Regions from separate parts of the Mesorhizobium sp. M7A.F.Ca.ET.027.02.1.1 genome, predicted to be linked through region 1. Evidence: riboswitches for the same ligand, from Rfam matches in the RefSeq annotation. Region 1 holds a riboswitch; each other region holds the start of a gene.

What was found. Region 1 has a riboswitch for thiamine pyrophosphate ahead of thiC (phosphomethylpyrimidine synthase ThiC). Riboswitches for the same ligand answer to the same signal wherever they lie in the genome.
Region 2: another riboswitch for thiamine pyrophosphate. It lies ahead of EN749_RS08870 (YkoF family thiamine/hydroxymethylpyrimidine-binding protein); the one in region 1 lies ahead of thiC (phosphomethylpyrimidine synthase ThiC).
Region 3: another riboswitch for thiamine pyrophosphate. It lies ahead of thiB (thiamine ABC transporter substrate binding subunit); the one in region 1 lies ahead of thiC (phosphomethylpyrimidine synthase ThiC).

Annotation. Positions count from the first base shown of each region.
Region 1 covers NZ_RZOL01000011.1:18,736-22,000, reverse strand. The annotation lists gene thiO (glycine oxidase ThiO) at 1-27, opposite strand, end outside; gene thiC (phosphomethylpyrimidine synthase ThiC) at 24-1,859, opposite strand; TPP riboswitch at 1,963-2,079, opposite strand; gene EN749_RS02815 (hypothetical protein) at 2,201-2,428, opposite strand; gene EN749_RS39540 (hypothetical protein) at 3,091-3,265, opposite strand, start outside.
Region 2 covers NZ_RZOL01000052.1:3,049-6,313, reverse strand. The annotation lists gene EN749_RS08880 (ABC transporter ATP-binding protein) at 1-194, opposite strand, end outside; gene EN749_RS08875 (ABC transporter permease) at 191-952, opposite strand; gene EN749_RS08870 (YkoF family thiamine/hydroxymethylpyrimidine-binding protein) at 1,047-1,655, opposite strand; TPP riboswitch at 1,646-1,759, opposite strand; gene EN749_RS08865 (hypothetical protein) at 1,955-2,284, shown strand; gene msrA (peptide-methionine (S)-S-oxide reductase MsrA) at 2,378-2,896, opposite strand; gene EN749_RS08855 (glycosyltransferase family 39 protein) at 3,029-3,265, opposite strand, start outside.
Region 3 covers NZ_RZOL01000047.1:15,138-18,402, forward strand. The annotation lists gene EN749_RS08260 (ABC-F family ATP-binding cassette domain-containing protein) at 1-621, opposite strand, end outside; gene EN749_RS08265 (thiamine diphosphokinase) at 623-1,267, opposite strand; TPP riboswitch at 1,355-1,469, shown strand; gene thiB (thiamine ABC transporter substrate binding subunit) at 1,513-2,511, shown strand; partial or broken gene EN749_RS38650 (precorrin-3B synthase) at 2,539-2,699, opposite strand; gene thiP (thiamine/thiamine pyrophosphate ABC transporter permease) at 2,752-3,265, shown strand, end outside.

The DNA of each region.
Region 1 (3,265 bases):
GCCGGCCCCTTTGACGAGCACCCTCATGATGGTTTGGGAGCCTCCGGCACGACCGGTACGCCAGTCTCGTCCGCCGGCATGTAGAGATCGCCGCCCTCCCGGTATTTTGCCGCCATTGCCGCCATGCCTTCCTTCTGAGCCTCGGCACGGATGTCGTGGGAAATGCGCATGGAGCAGAATTTCGGCCCGCACATCGAACAGAAATGTGCCAGCTTGTGCGCCTCCTTGGGCAAGGTCTGGTCGTGGAAGGACCGTGCGGTTTCGGGGTCGAGCGACAGGTTGAACTGGTCCTCCCAGCGGAACTCGAAGCGCGCGCGCGAAAGGGCATCATCCCTGGTTTTCGCTGCCGGATGGCCCTTCGCCAGATCGGCTGCATGGGCGGCTATCTTGTAAGTGATCACCCCAATCTTGACGTCGTTGCGGTCGGGAAGGCCGAGATGCTCTTTCGGCGTGACGTAGCAAAGCATTGCGGTGCCGAACCAGCCTATCATGGCGGCACCTATCCCTGAGGTGATGTGGTCATAGCCCGGCGCGATGTCGGTCGTCAGCGGCCCCAACGTGTAGAACGGCGCCTCACCGCACACTGCGAGCTGCTTGTCCATGTTCTGCCTGATCTTGTGCATGGGGACATGGCCCGGGCCTTCGATCATCACCTGGCAGTCCTTTGCCCAGGCAATCTTGGTGAGTTCTCCAAGTGTTTCCAGTTCGGCGAATTGCGCCGCGTCGTTCGCATCGGCGATTGAACCGGGACGAAGGCCGTCGCCGAGCGAGAAGGAAACGTCATAGGCTCTGGCGATGTCGCAGATCTCCTCGAAATGCTCGTAGAGGAAGCTCTCCCGGTGATGGTGCAGGCACCATTTGGCCATGATCGAGCCGCCGCGCGAGACGATGCCCGTGACCCGGTCGACGGTCAGCGGTATGTAGTGCAGCCGCACGCCGGCGTGGATGGTGAAATAGTCGACGCCTTGCTCGGCCTGCTCGATCAGCGTGTCGCGATAGACCTCCCAGTTGAGGTCCTCGGCGATGCCGCCGACCTTTTCGAGCGCCTGATAGAGCGGCACCGTGCCGATCGGCACCGGTGCATTGCGCACGATCCAGTCGCGGATGTTGTGGATGTTGCGGCCGGTCGACAGGTCCATCACCGTATCGGCGCCCCAGCGGATCGCCCACACCATCTTTTCGACCTCTTCGGCCATCGACGATGTGACAGCCGAGTTACCGATGTTGGCGTTGATCTTCACCAGGAAATTTCGCCCGATGATCATCGGTTCGCTCTCGGGATGATTGATGTTGGCGGGAATGATTGCGCGTCCGCGCGCCACCTCGTCGCGCACGAATTCGGGTGTGACGAAATCTGGGATCGCCGCGCCGAAGGCTTCGCCGTCGCGTTGCAGCTTGCCGCGCATCACCTCGCGGCCGAGATTCTCGCGGATGGCTACGAACTCCATTTCTGGCGTGATGATGCCGGCGCGCGCATAGGCAAGTTGGGTCACCGCCTTGCCCTGCTTGGCCTTGAGCGGCCGATTGCGTATCGGAAATTCCGGTGTCAGGCGCTCGCCGGTGGCGAATCCATTGTCTTCCGGCCGGACGTGGCGGCCGTCATAGGCTTCGACATCGCAACGCGCCGTGACCCATTCGTGGCGAAGCCGGGCAAGGCCTTTTTCGATGCTGGTTTGGACTGATGGATCGGTGTAGGGGCCGGACGGATCGTAGACGGTGACGGGCGGTTCGCCGGCCGTCGGATGGACGGAAATCTCGCGCATCGGCACCCTGATCTGCGGGTAGAGGACGCCGGGCTTGTGGATTTTCCGCGAGGCGGGCAGTGGTCCCGTCGACACGGCGGGGGTGAGGGCATTCATCGTGAGGCTCCTTTGCTCATGCATTGGAGACCCAGTTCTGTGCCGGAAGGATGAAAAGACGCTTCTGTAGACCTGCTGCAGCAGGACCTCGGGCGTAAACTCCCGCAAAGCGCTTGCACCGTCCCTACGCCAGTATGAACTGGATCAGGTTCAACGGGTCACTGCGCCGCGAAAGCCAGCAGTATCTCAGCCCCTTACCGGGACTCCCCTGGTGAATGCCTCAAGTTGAATGGGCCGGTGCTGCTTTGTCAAGCGCCTTCGGGCGCCTTCGGGCGCCTTCGGCCGGTGGCGACGTCCGGCGGCCGGCCGAGCGGAGAGCTCGCGCATGCATCGGGGACAAGTCACGCCCCGTAGACCAGGGCTGGAATGGCCAAAGTCTCATTCGCTTCGTGAAGGATGGAAAAACTGTATCGGCCATGTGCGTCGAGATCGACCGAGTAGCTCAGGCGGTCACGGATGTGGTTATCCTGGTCGAAGGCGACGATTTGCGGCTTCAGCGAGGTGATTTGCACCACGTCCAGGTAGATGGAGTTGCAGATATGATCTGGTCGTCGGGCTGGCAGGTGCAAGCGGCCGCTCTATTCAGGATGCGGCATCGGCGGCGTTCCCGATACCAATGATATCTTGCGGGCAACTTATGCAATCACCGGCTTCGTAAAACCCGACGGCGGCGGCCGTGTCCTGGCGCTGAGGATGTGCCGCTGTTCCAGCAGAGAAATCGCGTGGGCGCGGAGTTTTCGCTCTGCGAGGAAGAGTTGACGCAATCGTTTAGCTTGCTTGCAGTTCGTAGAGACCCGCCTTTGAAAGCAACTAAGCTATTGCATTGATATGTTGGTGCGCGATCGATCGCTACATAGCCGGCCGCCATTATCCGAGTATTGATCCGCCGGTGTTCGTGTTGCCGTATATGGCAATCCCTGCGAGATCGTCGCGGCCGGATCGGCCGCACCCTCTAGTCATAAAAGGGGAAGCGACCGAGAATTCCGCTGCCGAAAACTTCTCTGGCTTGGCTATGCATGCGGTAGATGAGATCGCCGCCTACCGCGACCTGGTCGAGGAAGGCATCGACGCCCAGTTCGGACAGCCTGGTTATCGCAATGCGTTAGCGGCTCAGACTTGCGGTCTCGAGAGCGGCCTTTGGGGGTCACCTCTTTTTTGTTTCAGAGGTTGGAAGACGGCTGCTCGTTACCCAATAGAAATGGCGACTACGGAACGCGATCGATCGCGGCCATCAGGAAACACCTGTCTTCGGCTCAACCTCGACATGGCGTCCGATCGACCGCAGATATACAGCTATCTCGTCCATGAGATGATCGCGTTCGCCGTAGATCTCAGCAATCCTGCGCAGCTGTGGCTCGACGGACCTCCGTTGCGCCGGCGTCAAATCAGCATCGCCAAAGACATAT
Region 2 (3,265 bases), on a different contig from region 1:
GGCGCGCCGTCGAACAACATCTCGCCCTCGCCATGCTCGGCGCCGGTCAGGAGCTGGAAGAGTGTCGATTTGCCGGCGCCCGAGGGTCCAAGGATCGAGACGAATTCACCAGCGCCGACGCTAAGCGAAATATCGGCCAGCACGTCGAGCCCACCGAACGCCTTGCGCACATGCCGCAGCTCGAGCCGGTTCATCGCCAGGCCCCCTTCCCGGCGGTTTCCTTGCCGGCCCGCTCCCAGGGCATCGCGAGGCGCTGCAGCAGTACAGTCGACCCGAACAGGACAAGTGTCAGCGCGGCACTCACTCCGACGGCGGCAAGAACCAGGTCAGGACGGAAATTGTTCTTGGCGTTGAGCATGTAGATGCCCAGCCCCTTCGCGGCCCCCGCATATTCGGCGAAGATCGCGCCGACCACGGCGTAGGTGATGGAGATCCTCAAACCAGCGAAGAAATAGGGCAGCGCCGAAGGCAGCCGTGCCAGCACGAAGATGCGCCAGCGCCCTGCCCCCATGGCGCGCAGCATTTGCCCGATCTCGGCCTCGGTCGACTCATAACCCTCGACCAACGCAACCAGCATCGGAAAGAAGGTAACCAGCGCCACCAGCATGATCTTGGGCGCCAGCCCGAAGCCGAACCAGAGCACCACCAGCGGCGCGATCGCCACCAGCGGCAAGGTCTGGCTGACGATTAAGACAGGAAACATCGCACGCCGCAGCGGCTGGAAGAAGTCGACCAGCATTGACAGCACGAAGGCAGCGCTGAGCGAACAGGCAAAGCCGAGCAGCGTGGCGCCGATGGTCGGAATGGCGTTGTCGGCCAGCGCCTGGCGATTGAGCAGCGCTTGCTCGAAAACGCGCGACGGCGCCGGCAGTGTCGTCGGCCTGATGCCGGAATAGGTGGCATAAAGCTCCCACGCCAGCAGGAGCAAACCGACCGAGATCATGGCCGGCATTGCCTTGACAAGAAGGCTCGCGATCGGGCGCGAAGCGACTGATGATGTGGCCACGGGAGATAACCTTTGACGGCAGCGCGAAAGCGCGGCTGGCTCAGACAGCCGACGGGCTGTTGGCCGAGACCGTGACGTCGAGGGTTACGTGGCCGGCGCCTGGTCCGAAGCGGCAGAAGGCCTCGTCCAGCGCCGAAAAGATCGCACCGGCATCACCGCGCAGTTTCGTGCAGAAATGCTTGGAACGCTCATAGACGCCGGACTGCTTGAGAAAATCGATGCAGCCGTAGATCTCGTCCATGTGGTCGTCGGTGCCCATCACATAGAGCGAGAACTGCGCCGCCGCCGGCTGGCCGGTGGCAGCAGCATTGCGCACCGCCGCGATGGCCGCATCCTTGCGCGGGCCGAGTGGCCCAACAGGCCCGCCAAGTGCATCGGAGCGGCAGATCGGATCATCCGGCTCGCCAGGGCACCCGCGCGAGATGGTGGCCGACAACACGCAATGTTTGCCGCTGCGTGCCGCCGCCACGAAGAGGTCGCGCATGGCGGGAAACAGCACTTCGGGCGGCCCGACCAGCAAGGTCGAGATGTCGTCGGTCTCGATCCTGAGCTTGTCGCGCCAGGGATCGAGCGCACCGAGCGCGCCAAGAATGACACCGACGAAATCGTCGGTCATGGGGTATAGGGAAATCTGTGCGCCTGAAAACATCGCCCGCCTCGCTCCGCTGGTATTACCCAGATCAGCTTCTAGGGTCTGTGGGCTTGCCGCCCCCGTCTCAGCCCCGACCGTACGGAGCACCCCTGTGGATGTGCGCCTTAAAGCATCATTCGAGTTCAAGGGAAAGCCGTTTTTTCAGAGCACTGCGCCAAAAGCATTGCGCCAGTCACGGTGCGCCTGTGCGGAATTTTGTCGGGAACCTTCGCCGCTGCGACCGGTTGTCCCCACAGTCGCAACGCGATCACTTTCGTAGAAAACAAGCGACGACTTCACAGAAATGGAGACAAACCATGTTCATGAAAATCCTCGCAGCTTCGGTTCTCACCATTGGTCTGGCCGCGTCAGCCATGGCGCAAAGCGCCGGCAGCAACAACGCAAATGGAAGCGGCAGCGGCAAATCGGTGACGGTTGAGCCGAACACGCCGGCTTCACCGAATACGGTCGAGCCGGACACTGTCGACCCGGGCACGACCAACAGCACGACTGGCACGGTAGGAGATATGAATTCAAACGCGGATCAGAATTGCCCGGCAAGTCCGCAGGGGGCGCAGGCAGATGCCAACGGCACCTCCCCGGGCACCACCTCGCCGACAGTCAACGACAACAATTGCGGCAAGTAATCTGCACGCGATCGAACCAAAGCCGCGGAGCACAACCTCCGCGGCTTTGTTCTACCACGACGCGGGGATCGGGGCTTGGTACAACCTTGAACTCTACGAAACCGCCGTCTCGCGAACCGGCAGCTTCCAGCCTGGCCTGACGAAGTGGCAGGTGTATCCGTTGGGATATTTCTCCAGATAGTCCTGATGCTCGGGCTCGGCTTCCCAGAACGGACCAACGGGTGCGACTTCGGTGATGACCTTGCCCGGCCACAGGCCCGAGGCATCGACATCGGCGATGGTGTCCTCGGCGACGCGCTTCTGTTCGTCGCTGGTGTAATAGATCGCCGAGCGATAACTCGTCCCGACATCGTTGCCCTGGCGGTTGCGGGTCGTCGGATCGTGGATCTGGAAAAAGCGTTCCAGCAGCGTGCGATAGCTTATGATGGCCGGATCGAAATTGATCTCGATGGCTTCGGCGTGGGTGCCGTGGTTGCGGTAGGTGGCGTTGGGCACGTCGCCGCCGCTGTAGCCGACACGGGTGGAGATGACGCCGGGATAGCGCCGTATCAAATCCTGCATGCCCCAGAAACAGCCGCCGGCAAGGACTGCACGTTCGGTCGAAGTCGCCATGTCACGTCTCCTCAAAAGCAATTCCGGGAAAAGTGTGTGGCGGTTTTCCGTCTGGAATTGCGTGAAAGCAAGTGGTCTCGCCATAAATGGGCATTGTCACCTGCTTCGTCCAGCGGACGCGGTGGATCTACCTCAATTGCTCGGTTGGGCGAGGCTGTCGATCAAACCCAGTAGCTTCATGCCAGGCGGAATGGCGGCAAAGCTGATCGCCACCGGTGGTGCCCTGAGCGACCAGTCGAAAAGAACGGTCTTGACCGGGATGTTTCCCAGCCACGCCAGCAGCCGAGGTGGCACGCCGCTCCCGGGCCAGACCAGAAGCATGCCGTGATCGCGCAGCCGCTGGCTGGTGATCCAGGGGGCGAGCCGCAT
Region 3 (3,265 bases), on a different contig from region 1:
CCATTCCTCGAAATGGCCAAAGCCCTTGTCCAGCCTGCGGGTCTGGCCGCGATCGAGCCAGATGGTGGCGCGCGACACACGTTCGAGAAAGCGGCGGTCGTGCGAGATGACGATCAGTGCCGAGGAGGTGCGGATGAGTTCTTCTTCCAGCCATTCGATGACCGAGAGGTCGAGATGGTTGGTCGGCTCATCGAGCAGCAGGATGTCTGGCTCCGGCGCCATGACGCGGGCAAGGGCAGCACGCCTCGCCTCGCCGCCCGACAGGTCGTTCGGACGTTCCTCACCCGACAGTCCGAGATGCTCCATCAGATAGCTGGCGCGGTAGGGATCGTCGGCAGGGCCAAGCCCGGCCTCGACATAGGCGCGGACAGTGGCAAAGCCCTCCATGTCGGGCATCTGCGGCAAATAGCGGACAGTTGCCGAAGGCTGGCGGAACACCTCACCGTCCTGCGGCTCGATCAGGCCGGCGGCGATCTTCAGCAGGGTCGACTTGCCCGACCCGTTGCGGCCGACCAGTGCGATCTTGTCGCCGGCCGAAGCCGTCAAGGCGGCGCCATCGAGCAGCGGCGTGCCGCCGAAGGTCAGTTTTATCCCGTCGAGGTTGAGAAGGGGCGGGGCCATGTCAGCTTTCAGGTAAGGGATAGGGATGAGCGAGCAGCATCGCGCGGCCATGGCCGAGCGCGATTTCGAGGCGGCCCTTGACCTCGTTGGAAATGGTCAGCGACGAACCGAAGGCCACCTTGACGTGGTTCAGCGGCCATTTGGCGCCGGTGACGGTCAACCCGGCAAGCTCGGAAAAGCCGAGCACCGAAAACAGCGTGCCATCGGCATAGTCGAAGCCGGCCGTTCCGCGCAGCAGGGGAATGCCTTCCTGGGCGCCGCTGGTCAGGAGCACATCGGTCCCTGCTTCGGCCAGCCGCAAGGCAAGCGCCAGATGCAGGAAAGCGTGGTCGGCGCGCTTGCCGCCGAAAGCACCGGCGAGCACCAGCCGGGTCGCGCCGCGCTCGAGTGCTGCGGCGATGGCAAGTTCGCCATCGGTCTGGTCCTTTTCCGCCGGGAAGGTCCGGCGCGGCACGGAAGCGAGATCGTCCGGCAGGTTTGCCGGCACGGAATCGAAATCACCCACCCACAGCTCCGGCACGAGGCCCAGCAACTGCGCATGGCCTATGCCGGCGTCGGCGGCGATGACGCGGGAGCCTTCGGCCTGGCGGTCGAGCCGTGGCGTGCGGATGAGATCGCCGCCAAGCAGGATGGTGAATGTGCTCATATCGTGTGGCCCTTACCAGCCCGGCACGGGAAACGGAAGGCGGCAAACTCCCACTTGCGTGGCGGATCGGCCCGGCCTATGTGTCGAAACGCTCTAACGGGGTGCCGGACGCGATCTTCGCGGACCGGCTGAGAGGCAGTCTCGCCAACCCGCTGAACCTGATCCGGTTTGTACCGGCGGAGGGATTAGACGTTTCGGACAGTCCGACGCCTCAATTCCTTTCAATTCGAACGAAGGAGGCGCCGATGCGCACGCTTTTATACGCTCTTGTTTCAGCAACGGTCGTGGCCTTGTCCGGACCGGCCTTGGCCAAGGACAAGCTCACCGTCTACACCTATGAGAGTTTCACCGCCGATTGGGGTCCGGGTCCCGTGGTGAAGAAGGAATTCGAGGCCGAATGCAGCTGCGATGTCGAGTTCGTCTCGGTCGCCGACGGCGTCGCGTTGCTCAACCGCGTCAGATTGGAAGGCGCATCGACCAAGGCCGATATCGTGCTTGGCCTCGACACCAATCTCACCGCCGATGCCAAGGCGTCAGGCTTGTTCGCGCCGCATGGCGGCGTAACTGGTGTCAACGTGCCGGGTGGCTGGAGCGACGATACTTTTGTCCCCTTTGATTACGGCTATTTCGCTGTCGTCTACGACACCGAGAAGCTGAAGAACCCGCCGAAAAGCCTGAAAGAGCTGGTCGAAGGCAGTGCCGACGACAAGATCGTCATCCAGGATCCACGCACCTCGACGCCGGGCCTCGGCCTGCTTCTGTGGGTCAAGTCGGTTTATGGCGACAAGGCGCCGGAGGCCTGGGCCAAGCTCAAGCCGAAGGTGCTGACCGTGACGCCGGGCTGGAGCGAGGCCTATGGGCTGTTCACCAAGGGCGAGGCGCCGATGGTGCTGTCCTACACGACGTCGCCGGCCTATCACATGATCGCCGAGAACACCGGGCGCTACCAGGCGGCCTCCTTCGAGGAGGGCGAGTATCTGCAGATCGAGGTGGCGGGTATCACCACGACGGGAGCCAAGAATCCGCTGGCGGCCAAGTTTATGGCCTTCATGACCGGGCCTAAATTCCAGGATGCCATTCCCGAGACCAACTGGATGTTCCCGGCCGGCAAGACCGACAAGCCGCTCAATCCGGCCTTTGACAAACTGGTCAAGCCGACCAAGACCTTGCTGTTCAGCCCGCAAGAGGTCGCTGCCAATCGCAAGGCCTGGGTCGATGAATGGCTTGCGGTGATGAGCAAATAAGTTTGCTATCGAAGATGAGTGCTCTACGGCGCCCCCCTCTGTCCTGCCGGACATCTCCCCCGCTTGGGGGGAGATTGGCTGCCATCGGCGATTTCGCCAATCGCCAATGCTGCTGGAGTGAGCGAGGCGTCGAAATTGCCAATCTCCCCCCTTGTGGGGGAGATGTCCGGCAGGACAGAGGGGGGCGCGAAGGAACGCAATCCTTTGTAAGTGCCGCGATCCGGAGATTGGTGGTCCGGCGTGCGACGCGCAGCCTCTGATCCCCGCGTCAGCGCCGGCATTGTCGCGCTTGCCGCGATCGCGCTGCTGATCGGCGGCGCGTTTGCCGGCCTGCTTTTCGAGGGCGCCCATGATTTCTCGGGCGCCTGGGCAGCCTTCGATCCCTATCTGCTTCGCGTCATTCGCTTCACGCTCTGGCAAGCGGCGCTCTCGACGCTGCTTTCGGCCATCCCGGCGCTGTTCGTGGCGCGCGCTCTGTCGCGACATCCACGTTTCTTCGGCCGCGCCTTCATCCTGCAGATCTTCGCCGTGCCGTTGGCGCTGCCGGCTATTGTCGCAGCGCTCGGCATTCTGGCGCTTTATGGCCGTGCCGGCTATTTCGCCGGCGTGCTTGCCTTGATCGGCGGCGGAAGCTGGCCGGGTATCTATGGCCTGTCCGGCATCCTCGTCGCCCATGTCTTCTTCAACCTGCCGCTGGCGACGCGGCTGTTCCTCGAGGCGCTGCAGACCATACCGGCCGACCAATGGCGGTTGG